DNA from 4 places in the Polaromonas sp. P1_H6 genome. Region 2 is predicted to be linked to each of the others. Evidence: predicted binding sites of a transcription regulator. Region 2 holds the regulator's gene; each other region holds the start of a gene.
What was found. The regulator sigma-54, encoded in region 2, starts transcription at its own class of promoters, with help from an activator protein. The targets are predictions, from matches to a motif close to TGGCANGNAANCTGCTTT.

Region 1 (4,532 bases), on a different contig from region 2:
GGCCAAGAAGGTCCCCGTCAGCAACGTGACGCACCTCGATATCCAGTAATTGGATCGTCCGGACTTCAGGCGGTACGGCTCAGGCCGGCTCTGCCTGCAATTCCACAAGATTCCAGCGCGGCTTCACGTCAAAGGTGTAGCTGCGCTTTAGCGCTTCAAGCCCGGTTTGCAGCCGCATGCCGGCAGCAAGCGCGATCATGGCGCCGTTGTCGGTGCACAAATGCAGTTCGGGGTAATGCACACGAATACCGCGCTGCTTGCACACAGCATTGAGTTGACTGCGCAGCAAAGCATTGGCGCCAACGCCGCCCGCCACCACCAGCCGCTTGAGCCCGGTTTGCGCCATGGCGGCCAATGACTTCTTCACCAGCACCTCCACAATTGCCGCCTGCGTGGCCGCCGCCAGGTCAGCCTTGCGGCTTTCCAGGTCCGGCCCCAGCTTTTTGGCCTGCGTCAGCACTGCGGTCTTGAGCCCGGCAAACGAAAAGTCCAGGTCGCCGCTGTGCAGCAAAGGCCGCGGCAGCTTGAAAGCGGTCCCGTCGCCCCCCTCTGCCAGTTTGGACAGATGCGGTCCACCGGGATAAGGCAGGCCCATGAGCTTGGCCGACTTGTCAAAAGCCTCGCCGGCCGCGTCGTCAATGGTTTCACCGAGCAGCTCGTAGCTGCCCACGCGGTCCACCCGCATCAGCTGCGTGTGCCCGCCGGAGACCAGCAAGGCCACAAAAGGAAACTCAGGCGGATCCGCGCTCAGGAAAGGCGACAGCAGGTGGCCCTCCAGGTGATGCACCCCCATGGCCGGTTTGCCCAGCGCCGCTGCCAGCGAACAGGCTACGCCAGCGCCCACCAGCAGCGCTCCCGCAAGACCGGGCCCGCGCGTGTAAGCCACCACGTCGACCTGTGCCAGGCTGCTGCCCGCCTCCGCCATCACCTGGTGCGTCAAAGGCAAAACACGCCGGATATGGTCCCGGCTCGCCAGCTCAGGCACCACACCGCCATAAGCCTGGTGCATGTCGATCTGGCTGAACAGGGCGTGCGACAGCAGGCGCGGCACGGCACTGCCGCTGGCATCCACCAGCGCCACACCGGTTTCGTCACAACTCGATTCGATTCCAAGAACTACCATCATTCGAGTGTAAGGTTTAGGCAATGCCCCCAAAGGAGGCGAACCATCCCAACTTGCGACCGTGAAGTTCTTCACACCAGCATGAGCCGCGGAACCGGCTTTGCCGGGCCGCAGGCGGGCGGCCCCCTCGGCGGGGCAGGGAGCGACACGAAGTGCGCGACCGTGGGGGCACGTTTCTTGCACTTACGGCTCCATGACACCGTCCCAATCCCTGCGCCTTGTCATCATCGCCCCGGACCTGCTGGAGTCCGTATCCGATGACGCCCATGCGCGGGAACTGGCCGAACGCTCTCGCCAGTTGCGCATCGGGCTGCTGGAGAACGGTTACAACATCGTCGCGGTGCTCCCGGCCGACACCTTCCTGGACGAACGACTGGCGCAACTGCAACCCGACATGATCATCGTGGACGCCGAAAGCGAAGCCCGCGATTCGCTGGAGCACGTGGTGATGGCGACCCGGGACGCCCGTCGGCCCATCGTGCTGTTCACCAATGACAACGACACCAGCCACGTCAAGGACGCCGTCGCTGCCGGCGTGTCAGCCTATGTGGTGGCCGGCCTGTCCCCGGACCGTATCCGTCCCATCCTGGACGTGGCCATGGCGCGCTTTGAGCACGAGCAGGGCCTGCGCAAGGAACTGGCGCACGCCAAAACCGAGCTGCATGAGCGCAAGGTCATAGACCGGGCCAAGGGCATGCTGATGCAGCGCCAGGGACTCTCGGAGCAGGCCGCCTACGAAAAGCTGCGCAAGGCCGCCATGGACAAGGGCCTGCGGCTTGGCGAAGTGGCCCAGCGCATGCTGGACGCCCTGGACCTGCTGGGCTGATCCACCGGCTTGGCCGCCCCGGCCACCCTCAATTGGTGCAGCGCACAAATCAGGTGCACCTATCGGGATCCACATCGCGGCGCTTCGACCATGTGAAGTTTTTTCAGGGCGTGCGTGATTGCAGGCACAAGAAGACTTCCCTGGCATCTCCACTCTCAAGAACAACTCTTTTGGCAACGCTGGCCAACCCTGGCACAGCTTTTGCAATGCCCTAGGCACTGGTCAATGATGGCCATCCGGCACAGCACTTCAACGGCGAAGTGTGTGGTGCCCCAAGGAACAAAGGCGTTCGCACCCTGCATCACGTTCAACGTGGCTGCCCGGGTCGAGCGCCTTTTTTGTTTTTGTCTTTTGCTTTTTTTACCTGGAGCCGACACATGACTGAACTGCTGAAATCTTCGCTGACACGCCGCACCGTGCTGCAGGCCGCGGCCGTGGGCGCCGTGGGCATCAACCCCGCCCTGCGCGCCGCCGTGTATGCCCAAGGCTCCGACGCGCCCGAGAAAAAGGAAGTCAAGATCGGCTTCATCCCCCTGACCGACTGCGCCTCGGTGGTGATGGCCTCGGTACTGGGCATAGACCAGAAATACGGCGTCAAGATCATCCCGACCAAGGAAGCCAGCTGGGCCGGCGTGCGCGACAAGCTGGTCAACGGCGAACTGGACTTCGCCCACGTGCTTTACGGCCTGGTCTACGGCGTGCACATGGGCACGGCCGGCCCCAAGAAGGACATGGCCGTGCTGATGACGCTCAACAACAACGGCCAGGCCATCACGCTGTCCAAGAAGCTCGCCGACAAGGGCGCCGTCGACGGCGCGGGCCTGGCCAAGCTGATGGCCAGCGACAAGCGCGAATACACCTTCGCCCAGACCTTTCCCACCGGCACGCACGCCATGTGGCTGTACTACTGGCTGGCCGCCAACGGCATCAACCCGATGAAGGACGCCAAGGTCATCACCGTGCCGCCGCCGCAGATGGTGGCCAATATGCGCGTGGGCAATATGGACGGCTTCTGCGTGGGCGAGCCCTGGGGCCACCGCGCCATCATCGACGGCATAGGCGTGACCGCAGTGACCACCCAGGACGTCTGGAAGGATCATCCCGAAAAAGTGCTGGGCACCACCGCCGACTTCGTCAAGAAATACCCCAACACCGCGCGCGCCGTCACCGCCGCCATCATCGAGGCCGGCAAATGGATTGACGCCAGCCTCTCCAACAAGAACAAGATGGCCGAGACCGTGGCCGACAAGAGCTACGTCAACACCAGCGTCGACGCCATCAACCAGCGCATCCTGGGCCGCTACCAGAACGGCATGGGCAAGACCTGGGACGACCCCAACTACATGAAGTTCTACAACGACGGTGCGGTGAGCTTCCCTTACCTCTCCGACGGCATGTGGTTCCTCACGCAGCACAAGCGCTGGGGCCTGATCAAGGAGCATCCCGACTACCTGGGCATTGCCAAGCAGATCAACCACATCGACGTCTACAAGCAGGCAGCCACGGCCGCCAAGGCCAGCGTTCCCAAAGAGATCATGCGCAGCAGCAAGCTGATGGACGGCACGGTCTGGGACGGCAAGGACCCGAAAAAGTACGCCGACAGCTTCAAGGTTCACGCCTAGGCCCGCGCCCCGCCACCCGCCCACCGAACCTTCCACCCCACGCAAAGAGGTCACGCCATGGTCAGTGCCGTATTCCACAGCCCGCTCGAGGCCGCGCCCGCGGCCCGCGGCGGCGACAAAGCCCGAGCCCGGGATACCGGCGCCCTTCCATCGGCGCCCGCCGCCAACGACATGACAAATCCCACCACCCCTTCCCCCGCGGTGCAGGCGGCCGCCGCCACCCCGCCGGCGCGCGCGCCCTGGGACGCCTCTTTTCTCTGGCTGGCCCTGCTGCCGCCCCTGCTGGGCCTGGGCCTGCTGGTGCTGGTATGGGAGCTGGTCTTCATGGGCACGGGCGGCAGCATTCCCTCGCCCAGGGACACCTTCACGCAGGCGGTGCAGATCTTCAGCGACCCCTTCTACAGCAAGGGCCCCAACGACCAGGGCGTGGGCTGGAACGTGCTGTCCTCGCTCAAGCGCGTGGCCATGGGCTTCGGCATGGCGGCCGTTGTCGGCATCCCGGTCGGTTTCATGATCGGCCGCTTCAACTTTTTGAGCCGCATGTTCAACCCGCTGATCAGCCTGCTGCGCCCGGTCTCACCGCTGGCCTGGCTGCCGATAGGCCTGCTGGTGTTCAAGGGCGCCAACCCGGCCGCCATCTGGACCATCTTCATCTGCTCGATCTGGCCCATGATCATCAACACCGCCGTCGGCGTGCAGCGCGTGCCGCAGGACTACATGAATGTGGCGCGCGTGCTCAACCTCAGCGAATGGAAGATCGTCACCAAGATCCTCTTCCCCGCCGTGCTGCCTTACATGCTGACCGGCGTGCGCCTGGCCGTCGGTACCGCCTGGCTGGTGATCGTCGCGGCCGAGATGCTGACCGGCGGCGTCGGCATCGGCTTCTGGGTCTGGGACGAGTGGAACAACCTCAACGTCAAGAACATCATCATCGCGATCTTCGTGATCGGCATCGTCGGCC
Region 2 (4,532 bases):
TGGGCCGTCCAGCCCGCGTAGTTTTTCTTCCAGTGCGCGGCCAGCTGTGGAAAGAAGTCGGCCGCTTCCTCGCCCCAGGCGTTCTGCGCCTGCTCGCGGCCCGGGTTGGCCGAGCGGTCGCGCGGGGTTTCGAAGGCCGGCTCTTCGCGCGTGTCACCGCTGTCCTGGTTCAGCGGCTGGCCGAACTCGTCGATGGGCTGGTTGCGGTGGTCGTGCTGGACTTCCCGGCTCTGCTGGCGGCGCTGGTCGCGGCCCTGCACACCGGTGATACCGGCCACGCCGGCTACATCGATACGTTCGCCATAGGGCGGGTTCACCAGCATCACGCCCGAGGGCGCGGGTGGCATGCGCTGCAGCGCGTCGCCGCCGCGGAATTCCACCGCATTGGCCACGCCGGCGCGCTCGGCATTGCGTTCGGCGAAATCGACCATGCGGAAGGACACATCGCTGCCGAACACCGGCGCCGTGGGTTCGGTGATGGCGGCCTCGGCCTGGTCCAGCAGGCCGTCCCACACATGGCCCTGGAAGGGCAGGTATTTCTGGAAGGCGAAACGGCGGTTGATGCCTGGCGCGATGTTGCAGGCGATCTGCGCCGCCTCGATGGCGATGGTGCCCGAGCCGCAGCAGGGGTCGTAGAGCGGAACGCCGTCCTTGCACAGCTGGTCCCAGCCGCTGGCGGCGATCATCGCGGCGGCCAGGGTTTCTTTCAGTGGCGCATCGCCCTTGTCTTCGCGCCAGCCGCGTTTGAACAGGGGCTCACCCGAGGTGTCGATGTAAATCGTGACGGTGTCCGTCGTCAGGTGCACATAGACGCGCACGTCGGGCCAGCGCGTATCGACGCTGGGCCGCACGTCGTCGAACTTGGCGCGGAAGCGGTCGGCGATGGCGTCCTTGATCTTCAGCGCCGCGAAGTTCAGGCTCTGCAGCGGGCTGTGCTGGGCGGTGATCTCAACCTTGAAGGTCTGCTTGGGCGTGAACCAGATTTCCCAGGCCACGTTGGCGGCGGCGTTGTAAAGGTCTTGTTCACTGCGGTACTGGTTGTGCTGCAACTCGATCAGCACGCGCTGGGCCAGGCGGCTGTGCAGGTTGAGCTGCAGCGCGTCGCGCCAGGAAGCCTGCAACTGCACGCCGGCGCGCCAGGCCTTGCCCTGGATGCCGGTGACGCGCTGCACCTCGGTGGCCAGCAAGGCCTCGACGCCGGCGGCGCACGGTAAAAACAATTGGAGCTGGTTCATGTCGGACTCTTCAAAAGGGCTGCTGGAAATTCGATTATCGGGATGCAGGGCAAGGCGCACGGAGCGCAGGAACCGGAATGCACTTGGGTGCATGAGGATTCCGAGCACCGCGCAACGCCGCCATGCGCCCGAGAATCGGATTTACAGTGATTTGCGTAAATTAGCCGGCGCGATGCGCAAAGCCTCTCGGTACTTGGCCACGGTGCGGCGCGCGCATTCGATGCCCTGCTCCTTGAGCATTTCGGAAATCTGGTTGTCGCTGAGCGGCTTTTTCAGGCTCTCGGAGGAGACGAACTGCTTGATCAGCGCGCGCACGGCGGTGCTGGAAGCGTTGCCGCCGGTTTCGGTGCCCAGCGCGGAGCCGAAGAAGTATTTGAGCTCAAAAGTGCCGAAGGGCGTGCCCATGTACTTGGCGGTGGTCACGCGCGAAATCGTGGACTCATGCAGGCCCAGTTCGTCGGCGATCTCGCGCAGCACCAGCGGGCGCATGGCGAGTTCGCCGTGCGTGAAGAAGTTTTTCTGCCGCTCGACGATGGCGCTGCTCACGCGCAGGATGGTGTCGAAGCGCTGCTGGATGTTCTTGATGAACCAGCGCGCCTCCTGCAGACGCTGCTGTAGCGCCTGGCCGCCCTGGCCCTTGTGCTGCTTGAGGGCGTTGGCGTAGATGTCGTGCACGCGCAGGCGCGGCATCACGTCGCCGTTGAGCGAGACCTTGAAACCCCGGCCCGACTTCACGACGATGACGTCGGGCACGATCAGGTTGCGCTCCACGTTCACGAAGCGGCGGCCGGGTTTGGGGTCGAGCCGGCCTATCACGGCAATCGCGCCCCGGACGGCGGCTTCGGTGAATCCGCACAGGTGCGACAGGCGCTTCAGGTCGCGTTTGGCCAGCAGCTCCATGGGCTGCTTGCACATGGCGATAGCGGCGCGGGTCTCTTCGCAGTCCTTGCAGTCCAGCAACTGCAGGCCCAGGCATTCGGCCAGGTTGCGCGCGCCCACGCCGGCCGGCTCCATGTGGTGCAGCAGCTTGAGCGCCATGGCAAAACGCTGCTCAAGGTCCTCGGCCTGTTCCAGGTCATCCCCGGCCAGGCCCGCCGCGAGCGAGGCCAGGCTGTCTTCGAGGTAGCCGTCGTCATTGAGCGACTCGATCAGGAAATGCAGGGCCGCGCGGTCCTCTTCGGACAGGCGCAGGCCCAACGACTGGCGGTGCAAATGGTCTTGCAGCGACTCGTGGGCGCCCGTCAGGTCGGAGGCCTCAGTGTCGCCCTCGTCGTTGTTGTTCTTGCGCGCCGGCGCATCGCTGCCCCATTCGCTGTCGTCGGGCGTGGTCTCCACCGTGCCGTCGCCTTCCCAGCTTTCCTCGAGCTTGGGTTCGGCGCTGACCTCGGCATCGGCGGGGGCCGAAGTCCCGGCATCCTCCGCGCCGCCGCCCGTCGAATCCGCCGCGGATTCAAACTCGCGGCTGTCCTGGCTGACCGGCGTGTTGAGGTGCTCCAGGCCGAACTCTTCGCGCACGGCGGTTTCTTCCGCCACCTCGAGAAACGGGTTTTCGTCGAGCATCTGCTCGACCTCCTGGCTCAGCTCGAGCGTCGACAGCTGCAGCAGCCGTATCGACTGCTGCAGCTGGGGCGTCAGCGCAAGGTGCTGCGAGACGCGGAGCGAGAGGCCCTGCTTCATGTCAAGGAGCTTTGATCGAAGCGCAGAAAAAGTGCGAGCAGGGGCCGCGGAACTGGCTTTGCCAGGCCGCAGGCGCCGCCCCCTCGGGGGGGAGGGAGCTACACGAAGTGAGCGACAACAGGGGGAGTGTCATCCTACATCTTGAAGTGTTCACCGAGGTACACGCGTCGCACATCGGCGTTGTTCACGATCTCGGAGGGCGTGCCCTGGGCCAGCACGTGGCCGTCGCTGATGATGTAGGCGTGGTCGCAGATGCCCAGCGTTTCGCGCACGTTGTGGTCGGTGATCAGCACGCCGATGCCGCGCGACTTCAGGAAGCCGATGATGCGCTGGATCTCGATCACGGCGATCGGGTCAATGCCGGCAAAAGGCTCGTCGAGCAGGATGAAGCGCGGCTGGGTCGCCAGGGCGCGGGCGATCTCGACGCGGCGGCGCTCGCCGCCCGACAGCGCCGGGGCCGGCGAATTGCGCAGGTGGTCCACCCGCAGGTCCTGCAGCAGGCCGTCAAGGCGCGACTCGATCTCGGCGCGGCCCAGCGGCTTGCCGTTCGCGCCCAGCTGCAGTTCGAGCACGGCGCGCACGTTTTCCTCCACCGTGAGCTTGCGAAAGATCGAGGCTTCCTGCGGCAGGTAGCTCAGGCCCAGGCGCGCGCGCAGGTGAATCGGCATGTGCTCGACCGACTGGCCGTCGATGGAGATCTCGCCCGCGTCGGCGCGCACCAGGCCCACGATCATGTAGAACGAAGTCGTCTTGCCGGCGCCGTTGGGGCCCAGCAGGCCCACGACCTCGCCTTTTTGCACGGCCACCGAGACGTCCTGAACGACCTTGCGGCTGCCGTAGGATTTTTGCAGCCCTTGCGCAACGAGGCGGCTGGGGGTCGCGGCCGGGGCCGCCGAAGTGTCAGTCACCACATCCATCTGTGAAAGGTTCTTTCTAGTTCTTTTCAGTGCCCAGCGTGGTGCTGGGGCGCAGGGCGGCGGGCGGGGCCGCGGGAGCGGTGGCCGGCGCCGACGCGGCGGCGCGCGGCGACAGCATGGCGCGTATCCGGCCGCTCGGGTTGGCGGCGGTCTGGTTCTGTGCGCCGCCGTCCACGGTGAAGACGTCGGTGTTGTTGTCGTAGACGATCACGGCGCCGGTGGTTTCGTCCACCAGGGTGGCGCCGTTGTAGCGGCGCACCACGGCGCGCTTGATGAATTTGACGAGGTCGGCGCGGCTGTCGTATTCAATGCGCTCGCCTTCGCCTTCGATGTATTCGTCCACGCCGTCGCGTTTTTTGCGGTAGAAGGCCAGCTTGCCGGGCGCCGCGATGGACACCGCCTGCTGATAGCCTTCGGGGTCCTGCATGACGTCGACGCGCGCGCCGCGCACGATGGTCGTGCCTTTGGTGATCACCACGTTGCCGGTGAACACGCTGGTCTGCTTGAGGTCGTCATAGCGCAGGGCGTCGGCCTCCGCGTTCATGGGCTTGTCCCGGTCGGCTTTTTCAGCCCAGGCCGGAAACGCCGCCCCCAGCGCCAAAGCGGCCGGCAGGATGAGGGAATAAAGGGGGTGTTTCATAAGGCACGAATCTTGCTGCTTTGGGGTTCGGCCATTGTAGCCATGCAAGCCGCGGGAATGGCT
Region 3 (4,532 bases), on a different contig from region 2:
CTGGGCCACACTGCCCGCCGAAAACGGCGAAACCAGGCTGGGCGGCCTGGTGCTGTCGGGCCACACCGACGTGGTGCCGGTCGACGGCCAGCCCTGGGACACCGACCCCTTCGCGGCGCAAATCATCGGCGACAAGCTCTACGGCCGCGGCGTGACCGACATGAAGAGTTACGGCGCGACCGCGCTCATGATGGTGCCCGAGCTGCTCAAGCGCAAACTCAAGCGCCCGGTGCACCTGGCCTTCAGCTACGACGAGGAGGTTGGTTGCATAGGCGTGCGCCGCATGATTGCCGACATGGTGGACCAGGGCTACAAACCCGCCGGCTGCATCGTCGGCGAGCCCACCGGCATGCAGGTGGTGATCGCGCACAAGGGCAAGCACGCCTACAAGACCTCGGTGCGCGGCTTCGAGGCGCACTCCTCGCTCACGCCGCTGGGCGTCAACGCGGTGGAGATCGCCTGTGAATTCGTCGCCCACCTGAGATCCATGCACCGCCGCCTGGTGGCCGAAGGCCCCTTCGACCCGATCTACGACGTGCCGCACACCACCATTCATACCGGCGTGATCGCCGGCGGCACCGCCCTCAACATCATCCCGCGCGACTGCGACGTGACCTGGGAGATTCGCCACCACCACATGAATTCGCCGGTCGAACTGTTCAACGAGGCCAAGGCCTTCGCCGACAGCCTGGTCCCGGCCATGCAGGCCGTGGCGGCCGATACCGGCATCACACACAAGCTCAACTCCGTGCTGCCCGGCTTCGCGACGGAAGCCGACAGCGAGATCGCCCGGCTGTGCTTCAAGTGCGCCGACGTTGATTCGAGCTCGGGCGCTGGCAAGGTGTCGTTTGGCACGGAAGCTGCATTGTTCCATCAGGTCGGTGTGCCGACCATCGTGTGCGGCCCCGGCCACATCGCGCAGGCACACCAGCCCAACGAATGGGTCACACTCGACCAACTCGCCTGGTGCGAGCGCTTCATGCGCCGCCTGGCCGATGAAATCTGCGTGAACTGAAAACCTGATCCGAACCGCAACCACCCTTCACCCGAAAGAAACCATTCCATGATGCAACGCCGAGATTTCCTGGGCACCGGCCTGGCCCTTGCCGCAGGCGGCGCCCTCGCCCAGTCCAATGCCAAGATCGCGCGCATCGTGGTGCCTTTTGCGCCGGGCGGCGTGCAGGACTTGCTGGCGCGCGCCATGTCCACCGAGCTCGGCCTGGCGCTGGGCCAGACCGTCATCATTGAAAACCGGCCCGGCGCCGGCGGCACCGTGGGCACGGCCTTTGTCGCCAAGTCGGCGCCCGACAGCGGCGCCATGGTGCTGGGCGCGGCCAGCCACAACATCGCCGGCACGCTGTACACCAAGCTCAGCTACGACCCGCAAAAAGACTTCGCCCCCATGGCGCACATCGGCACCGCCGACTACGTGCTGATGATCCACCCCGACGTACCGGCCAGAACCGCCGCCGAGTACATCCGTTACGCCAAGGCCAATCCCGGCAAGCTCAACTACGCCACCGCCGGCGTCGGCAGCGCCACGCACCTTTCAATGGCCTACTTCAACGGCCTGGCCGGCATCGATGTGGTGCACGTGCCGCTCAAGGCCACGGGCGAGGCGATCAACGAAGTGATCTCCGGCCGCGCCCATGCCGTGATCGCCGCCAGCATAGGCGCGCTGGCCTTTGCCAAAGACAGCCGCATACGCCTGATCGGCGTGACTTCGCCCAAGCGCTCCAAATATTTGCCCGATGTCCCCACCATCGCTGAAAGCGGCCTGCCCGGCTACCAGTTCGATTCATGGTTCGGACTGCTGGGCCCCGCCGCCACACCGGTGGGCGAGGTCAACCGCGTCAACGCGGCCATGGCCAAGGTCCTCAAAGACCCGGTGGTGCTGGAGCGCCTGGACAAGCAGGGCATCGAGCCACTGGCCATGAGCAACGCCGACTTCGCGAAGCTGCTGGCGGTCGACTACAAGCGCATGGCGGAAGTCGTCAGGGCCTCGGGCGCCAAGGTCGAATAAACGGCGAAGCGGCGCCCTGGTCGGCGGGCGCAGCCCGCCGAAGCATGGCATGATAAATGCGTCATCCATTAGCTATTTGAAAGTCGCTTCATGCGGCTTTTTGTTTGCGGGGAGCACGAGACGCCTGGTCAAGGGCGCAGTTGCGATGAAAGTCTGATACATGACCTGGTCCCTCATCGCGCGCGATTCATCGGGCGCGTTCGGCGTGGCGGTTGCCAGCAAATTTTTTGCCGTGGGCGCACTGTGCCCGCACGCACGCAGCGGCGTGGGCGCGGTGGCCACGCAGGCGCTGGTCAATCCGCTGTATGCCGCGCCGGCGCTGGACGGCCTGGCCTTCGGCCAGTCTCCCGACTACATCATCAAGCGACTGACCTCGGCCGACGAAGGCCGTGACCACCGCCAGGTGCACCTGATAGCCGCAAACGGCCAAACCGCCGGCTACACCGGCAGCGCCTGCATAGACTGGTGCGGCCATACGGCAGGTGTTGGCTACTCCGTCGCCGGCAACATGCTGGCCGGCCCGCAGGTGGTTGAAGTCACGGCGCTGGCCTATGAGGCCAATGCTCAACTCCCTTTTGCCGAACGCCTGATCACCGCCCTCGCTGCCGGCGAAGCCGCGGGCGGCGACAAGCGCGGCAAGCAGGCCGCCGCACTTTTGATTTACACCACAGAAGACTACTGCGCACTGGACATCCGCGTGGACGACCATGCCGAGCCCCTGCAGGAACTGCGCCGCCTCTATGACAAAAGCCTGGAGCGCTACCAGCCCTTCAGCACCTGCCTGCCTTCGCGCCGCAGCCCCGCAGGCATCACCGACCGTGCCGTGATCGAGGCCGAGATCACACGTTTTCACGCACTGCGCAGCGGAGCCGCCGAATGACGGTTTTGCTCGAGGTGAGCGGCCTGCGCACCAGCTTCAAGCTCGAAGGCGGCGGCGAATTCGCCGCGGTGGACGGCATCAGTTTTTCCGTCTCCTCCGGCCGCACGCTGGGCATCGTCGGGGAATCAGGCTGCGGCAAAAGCGTGACCTCGCTGTCCATCATGGGCCTGCTGCCCAAGGGCCAGGGGCGTGTCTCCGCGGGCTCCATCCGCTTTGAGGGCACCGACCTGGCCACGCTGGGCCCGGACGCGATGCGCGCATTGCGCGGCAACCGCATGGCCATGATCTTCCAGGAGCCCATGACCTCGCTGAACCCGGCCTTCACCATCGGCGACCAGCTGATTGAAGGCATACGCTGCCACCGCGACATCAGCGCGGACGAGGCCAGGGAGCATGCCATCGCCATGCTGCGCCGCGTGCGCATTCCCTCGCCCGAACAACGCATCGACGAATACCCGCACAAGCTCTCGGGCGGCATGCGCCAGCGCGTGATGATCGCCATGGCGCTGGCCTGCGAACCGCAGTTGCTGATCGCCGACGAACCCACCACCGCCCTGGACGTCACCATCCAGGCCCAGGTGCTGGACCTGATGCGCACGTTGCGCGAGGAAACCGGCACCGCCATCATCCTGATCACGCACGACCTGGGCGTGATCGCCGAGCTGGCCGATGAGGTCGTCGTGATGTATTCCGGCAAGATCGTGGAGCGCGCGCCCGTAGCCCGCCTGTTCGCCGAGCCGCAGCACCCTTACACCATCGGCCTGCTGGGCTCCATCCCGAAACTGCACCTGGCGCAGGACCGCCTTAACGCCATCGAGGGCCAGGTGCCCACCCCCATGACGCGCATGGACGGCTGCCGCTTCGCGCCGCGCTGCCCGTTTGCCATCGACAAATGCAGCCAGGAAGTGCCGCCGCTGATGGACATGGGCGACGGCCACGAAGCAGCTTGCTGGCGCGCGCCGCTGGATGCAGGCATGGCAACCCGCCGCGCCGCCGCCGCCGTCACCAGCGAGGTGATGCCGTGAGCGCGCTGCTGAAGGTCGAAAACCTGATCAAGCATTTCCCGGTGCGCCCGCACCTGTTCAGCCGCTCCAAGGCGGTCGTGCATGCGGTCGACGGGCTCAACTTTGAACTGAACACCGGCGAGACCATGGCGCTGGTCGGTGAATCCGGTTGCGGCAAATCCACCGTGGGACGGCTGGTGCTGCGCCTGCTGGACGCGACCTCGGGCCAGGTCTGGTTTGACGGCGAGGACCTGATGGCCCTGCCGGCCGGCCGCCTGCGCGCCAAACGCCGCGAACTGCAGATGATCTTCCAGGACCCGTATTCCTCGCTGAACCCGCGCATGACGGTGGAGCAGGCGCTGACCGAGCCGCTGGCCCTGCACGGCCTGGCGCGCGGCCGGCACCGCGAACGCGCCGCCGAGCTGCTGGACCTGGTGGGCCTGGCGCCGCAATACCTGCAGCGCTATCCGCATGAATTCTCGGGCGGCCAGCGCCAGCGCATCGGCATTGCGCGCGCGCTGGCGGTGGAGCCGCGGCTCATCGTCTGCGACGAGGCGGTGTCGGCGCTGGACGTGTCCATCCAGGCGCAGGTCGTCAACCTGCTGCAGGATTTGCAGCGCCGCCT
Region 4 (4,532 bases), on a different contig from region 2:
CAATCGCGACGATGGAGCCCATGCCCTCATAGCCGGGCTCGGGCAGCATGGCCGCGCAGAAATCCTCGTTGCTGCTTTTGCGGCCTGCGAGGGTTGCAAAGCCAATGTCCAGATCAAATGCCATGCACCAATGTAAGCAAGTTCAATGCCCGATATTGGTGCATTGCAGCAATGCACTGTTCCGGGGGCAGGGCCGTTAAGGGACTAGCTAGCCCACCAGCATCTGCATGCTGCGCTCGTACTGCACCGAAAGCTGCTCAAAGACGTCGAGCAGTTCTTCACTGGCGATGGCCAGCCCTTCAAGGCGCCTGGCATCTTTGCCTTTGGCGATGCTTGCGGCGCCTGCGCGCATCTGCGTCCAACCCGCAGCCGCCTTGTCGAGCGACGCACGAATCTCTTTGCTGGTCAGCGGGATGTCGTTGAGGTACTGCAGCGCCTTCTCGAATGCCGCCTGCGACTCGGCCATGCCCGCCTCACTGCGCTGCGAGACGGCCACGCCGCCCAAGGCCTGGAGCAGCGCGTATTTCGCGAAACGCTGGCTCAGCATGCGCTGGCGCCCGGCCAGGTTGAGCATTTGCAGCGGCGGCATGGCGCCGGCGTTTTCCAGGCTGCCGGTCATGCGTTCGGCTTCCTGCAGCAGCAGTTCGGCCAGCTCATCCAGGTGTGCCATCTCGCCGGCGGCCGGGCTCCCCTGCAGGGCAGGCTTCAGGCGGGTCCAGGTCACCGTGACCTGCCCGAGCAAGTCGCCAAAAGTGGGCTGCGACAGGCTTTTGCCGAGGGCGGCGATGTTGGCGTCGATGCGCAGCACCGATTCCTTCAGCAGCTCTGTCACGCGTTCGGCCTGCACCCCCGCCAGCCGCAGCAGGGCCAGCTTGACCAGGCGCTGCGACAACATGCGCAGCTGGCCGGAGCGGTTGACGTCTTCGGCGAAGCGCGCCGAATGGATGATGTGCTGCGACACCTGGCCCAGGCGCTGGTTGGTGTGCATGGAGGCGGTCCGCAGGATCTGGAAGGCGTCGTCGTCGGACACCTGGCGGGCTCGCATCAGGATGCCTTTGGCGCGGTCCACCACCTTGCGCTCTTCCAGCCGGCTGGCGACATCCTTGATCTGCCCCTGCAGGGCCTGCTCGCGCTGAAAGCGTGCCTGGGCCAGGTGGATCAAGGGCCGCAGGCGCTGCGGGCCGTAGCCGTTGACCACATAGGCATGAACACCCACTTCCAGGGCGCGCGTGATCCTGGCGGCGTCGCTGTCGGTGGTCAACACGATCACCGGGCACGGGGCGGTGTCACTGACCACCTGCAGCAGCCTGAACAGGTCTTCGCCCGGCAGCGCATCGTGGCAAATCACCACATCGGGTGCCTGGCGCAACACCTCTTGCACCAGTTTGCTGCGCTCGCTGACGACCGCCAGGACCTGGATGCCGGCCGCTTCCAGGTCAGCTACCAGCGGATTGCCGCCGGCGGGGCCGTTGAGGTGTACCAATGCGGAAGTCATACAAATCAATAGGTTGAGAGGGAAAACAGGGTAAATCAGAACGCAAGTCGCGGGCCATGCGCCGGTTGCATCCGGCGGCGCGCATCGCAGGCCAATGATATGGCACAAGTTTTGCATTAGCCATTGCGGGCGTAACGACGCGCCCGACCTTAGCGAATGCACTGCGGGTCCTGCGTACAACGACGTACGTAATGGTGTGCCTCATACCGGGTTTTAAGCCCGGGTCCCTGTTTGACCGGGAGAGAGCATCATGAATTTCACCTTGTTTCCGACAAGCCGGACCGGCTTGAAAGCCTTGAAGACAGGCCACTGGATGCGTGCGTGCGCGAGTTGCGCTACACGGCCGTGGCATGACGTTTGCACCTGCAACCTTTGAATCCCTGGAGTAGCCCCATGAAAAAATCAAAACTGGTGATGGTCGGAAACGGCATGGCCGGCGTGCGCACCCTGGAAGAATTGCTCAAGGTCGCCCCCGACCTGTATGACATCAGCGTCTTCGGCGCCGAGCCCCATCCCAATTACAACCGCATCCTGCTGTCGCCCGTGCTGGCCGGTGAACAGACGCTGGACGAGATCGTCCTGAACCCCTGGGACTGGTACAAAGACAACCACATCACGCTGCATGCCGGCAAAAAAGTGGTGGAAATCGACCGCGTCAAGCGCGTGGTGCGCGCCGAGGACGGCACCGAAGAGGAATACGACCGCCTGCTGATGTGCACCGGCTCCAACCCCTTCATCCTGCCGGTGCCGGGCAAGGACCTGCAGGGCGTGATCGCCTACCGCGACATCGCCGACACCAACGCCATGATCGACGCGGCGAAGAAATACAAAAAAGCCGTCGTCATCGGCGGCGGCCTGCTGGGCCTGGAAGCGGCAAACGGCCTGATGCTGCGCGGCATGGAGGTCACCGTGGTGCACGTGATGCCCTGGCTGATGGAGCGCCAGCTCGACGACGTGGCGGGCAAGCTGCTGCAGAAATCGCTGGAAGACCGAGGCCTCAAATTCCTGATCGGCGCGCAGACCCAGGAGCTCACCGGCAACGACGAAGGCCGCGTGAAGTCCATCAAGTTCAAGGACGGCAGCGAAGTGGCCACCGACCTCGTGGTCATGGCGGTGGGCATACGCCCCAACACCCAGCTGGCCGAGTCCATGCGCCTGCACTGCAACAAGGGCATCGTCGTCAACGACACCATGCAGACCGTCACCGACGCGCGCATCTACTCGGTGGGCGAATGCGCGGCGCACCGCGGCATCGCCTACGGCCTGGTCGCGCCGCTGTTTGAGCAGGCCAAGGTGGCGGCCAACCACCTGGCGCAGTTCGGCATAGGCCGCTACTCGGGTTCGCTGACCTCCACCAAGCTCAAGGTCACCGGCATAGACCTGTTCAGCGCCGGCGAATTCATGGGCGGCGACGGCGCCGAGGAAATCGTGATGAGCGATCCCTTCGGCGGCGTCTACAAAAAGCTGGTGATCAAGGACGACAAGCTGGTCGGCGCCTGCCTCTACGGCGACACCGTGGACGGCAGTTACTACTTCAAGCTGCTGCGCGACGGCCGCAGCGTGGCCGACATCCGCGACAAGCTGATCTTCGGCGAGTCCAATCTCGGCGATGCCGGCCACGAAGGCCAGAACAAGGCCGCGCTGATGTCCGACGACGCGGAAGTCTGCGGCTGCAACGGCGTCAACAAGGGCGCGATCTGCAAGGCCATCAAGGAAAAAGGCCTGTTCACGCTCGACGAGGTGCGCAAGCACACCAAGGCCAGCGCTTCCTGCGGCTCCTGCACCGGCCTGGTCGAGCAGATCCTGATGTTCACGGCCGGCGGCGACTACTCGGCCACGCCCAAGCTCAAGGCCATGTGCGGCTGCACGGACCACGGCCACCAGGCGGTGCGTGACGCCATCCGGGCCAACAAGCTGCTCAGCATTTCGGACACTTTCAAGTTCATGGAATGGAAGACGCCCAACGGCTGCGCCACCTGCCGCCCTGCCGTCAACTACTACCTGATCAGCACCTGGCCCAAACAGGCCAAGGACGATCCGCAAAGCCGTTTCATCAACGAACGCAGCCACGCCAACATCCAGAAGGACGGCACCTACAGCGTCATCCCGCGCATGTGGGGCGGCGAGACCACGGCCAGCGAACTGCGCCGCATCGCCGACGCGGTGGACAAGTACAAGATCCCGACCGTCAAGGTCACGGGCGGCCAGCGCATCGACCTGCTGGGCGTGAAGAAAGAAGACCTGCAAAACGTCTGGAAAGACATCGGCATGCCCTCAGGCCACGCTTACGCCAAGGCCCTGCGCACGGTGAAGACTTGCGTGGGCAGCGAATGGTGCCGCATGGGCACCCAGGACAGCACGCAAATGGGCAAGGACCTGGAACGCGCGATGTGGCGCATGTACGCGCCGCACAAGGTCAAGTTCGCCGTCAGCGGTTGCCCGCGCAACTGCGCCGAATCCGGCATCAAGGACGTCGGCATCATCGGCGTCGATTCGGGCTGGGAGATGTACATCGCCGGCAACGGCGGCATCAAGACGGAAGTCGCCCACTTCTTCACCAAGCTCAAGACCGCTGCCGAGGTGCTCGAGTACACCGGCGCCTTCTGCGAGCTCTACCGCCAGGAAGGCTGGTACCTGGAGCGCACGGTGCACTATGTGAACCGCGTGGGCCTGGACTATGTGAAGAAAAAAATCCTGGAAGACCACGAAGGCCGCAAGGCGCTGTGGGAGCAGCTGCAGTTCGCGCTCGACGGTGAACCGGATCCCTGGTTCGACCTGAAAGAAGCGTCCGTGGACACCCGCCAGTTTGAAAAACTCGCTCCCGCCTGACCGCTTCATCGCTTGCTCGCCCAAAGCCCGAATTGAGAGATCACTATGTCTGAATGGAAAAAAATCTGCCTGGTCACCGACATCCCGGTGCTCGGCTCGCGCCGTGTTTCACGCGCGAAAGGTATCGACGTGGCCGTGTTCCGCAATGACCAGGACCAGGTGTTCGCCTTGCTGGACCGCTGCCCGCACAAGGGCGGCCCGCTGTCGC

Region 1: AC1D1F_RS21565 (CmpA/NrtA family ABC transporter substrate-binding protein) is a predicted target of sigma-54. The motif match lies at 2,140-2,157, and genes of this name have one in related genera.
Region 3: AC1D1F_RS21970 (DUF1028 domain-containing protein) is a predicted target of sigma-54. The motif match lies at 2,069-2,086, and genes of this name have one in related genera.
Region 4: nirB (nitrite reductase large subunit NirB) is a predicted target of sigma-54. The motif match lies at 1,596-1,613, and genes of this name have one in related genera.

The regions. Positions count from the first base shown of each region.
Region 1 is NZ_JBFUCN010000031.1:36,715-41,246, forward strand. It holds gene AC1D1F_RS21550 (Hsp20 family protein) at 1-49, shown strand, start outside; gene tsaD (tRNA (adenosine(37)-N6)-threonylcarbamoyltransferase complex transferase subunit TsaD) at 80-1,123, opposite strand; gene AC1D1F_RS21560 (ANTAR domain-containing response regulator) at 1,317-1,949, shown strand; gene AC1D1F_RS21565 (CmpA/NrtA family ABC transporter substrate-binding protein) at 2,327-3,571, shown strand; gene ntrB (nitrate ABC transporter permease) at 3,629-4,532, shown strand, end outside.
Region 2 is NZ_JBFUCN010000022.1:67,642-72,173, forward strand. It holds gene AC1D1F_RS18530 (THUMP domain-containing class I SAM-dependent RNA methyltransferase) at 1-1,235, opposite strand, end outside; gene AC1D1F_RS18535 (RNA polymerase factor sigma-54) at 1,377-2,912, opposite strand; gene lptB (LPS export ABC transporter ATP-binding protein) at 3,047-3,829, opposite strand; gene lptA (lipopolysaccharide transport periplasmic protein LptA) at 3,846-4,469, opposite strand.
Region 3 is NZ_JBFUCN010000033.1:22,224-26,755, forward strand. It holds gene argE (acetylornithine deacetylase) at 1-1,015, shown strand, start outside; gene AC1D1F_RS21965 (tripartite tricarboxylate transporter substrate binding protein) at 1,064-2,023, shown strand; gene AC1D1F_RS21970 (DUF1028 domain-containing protein) at 2,184-2,903, shown strand; gene AC1D1F_RS21975 (ABC transporter ATP-binding protein) at 2,900-3,928, shown strand; gene AC1D1F_RS21980 (ABC transporter ATP-binding protein) at 3,925-4,532, shown strand, end outside.
Region 4 is NZ_JBFUCN010000038.1:1,754-6,285, forward strand. It holds gene AC1D1F_RS22830 (bifunctional protein-serine/threonine kinase/phosphatase) at 1-124, opposite strand, end outside; gene AC1D1F_RS22835 (type IV pili methyl-accepting chemotaxis transducer N-terminal domain-containing protein) at 209-1,495, opposite strand; gene nirB (nitrite reductase large subunit NirB) at 1,889-4,324, shown strand; gene nirD (nitrite reductase small subunit NirD) at 4,370-4,532, shown strand, end outside.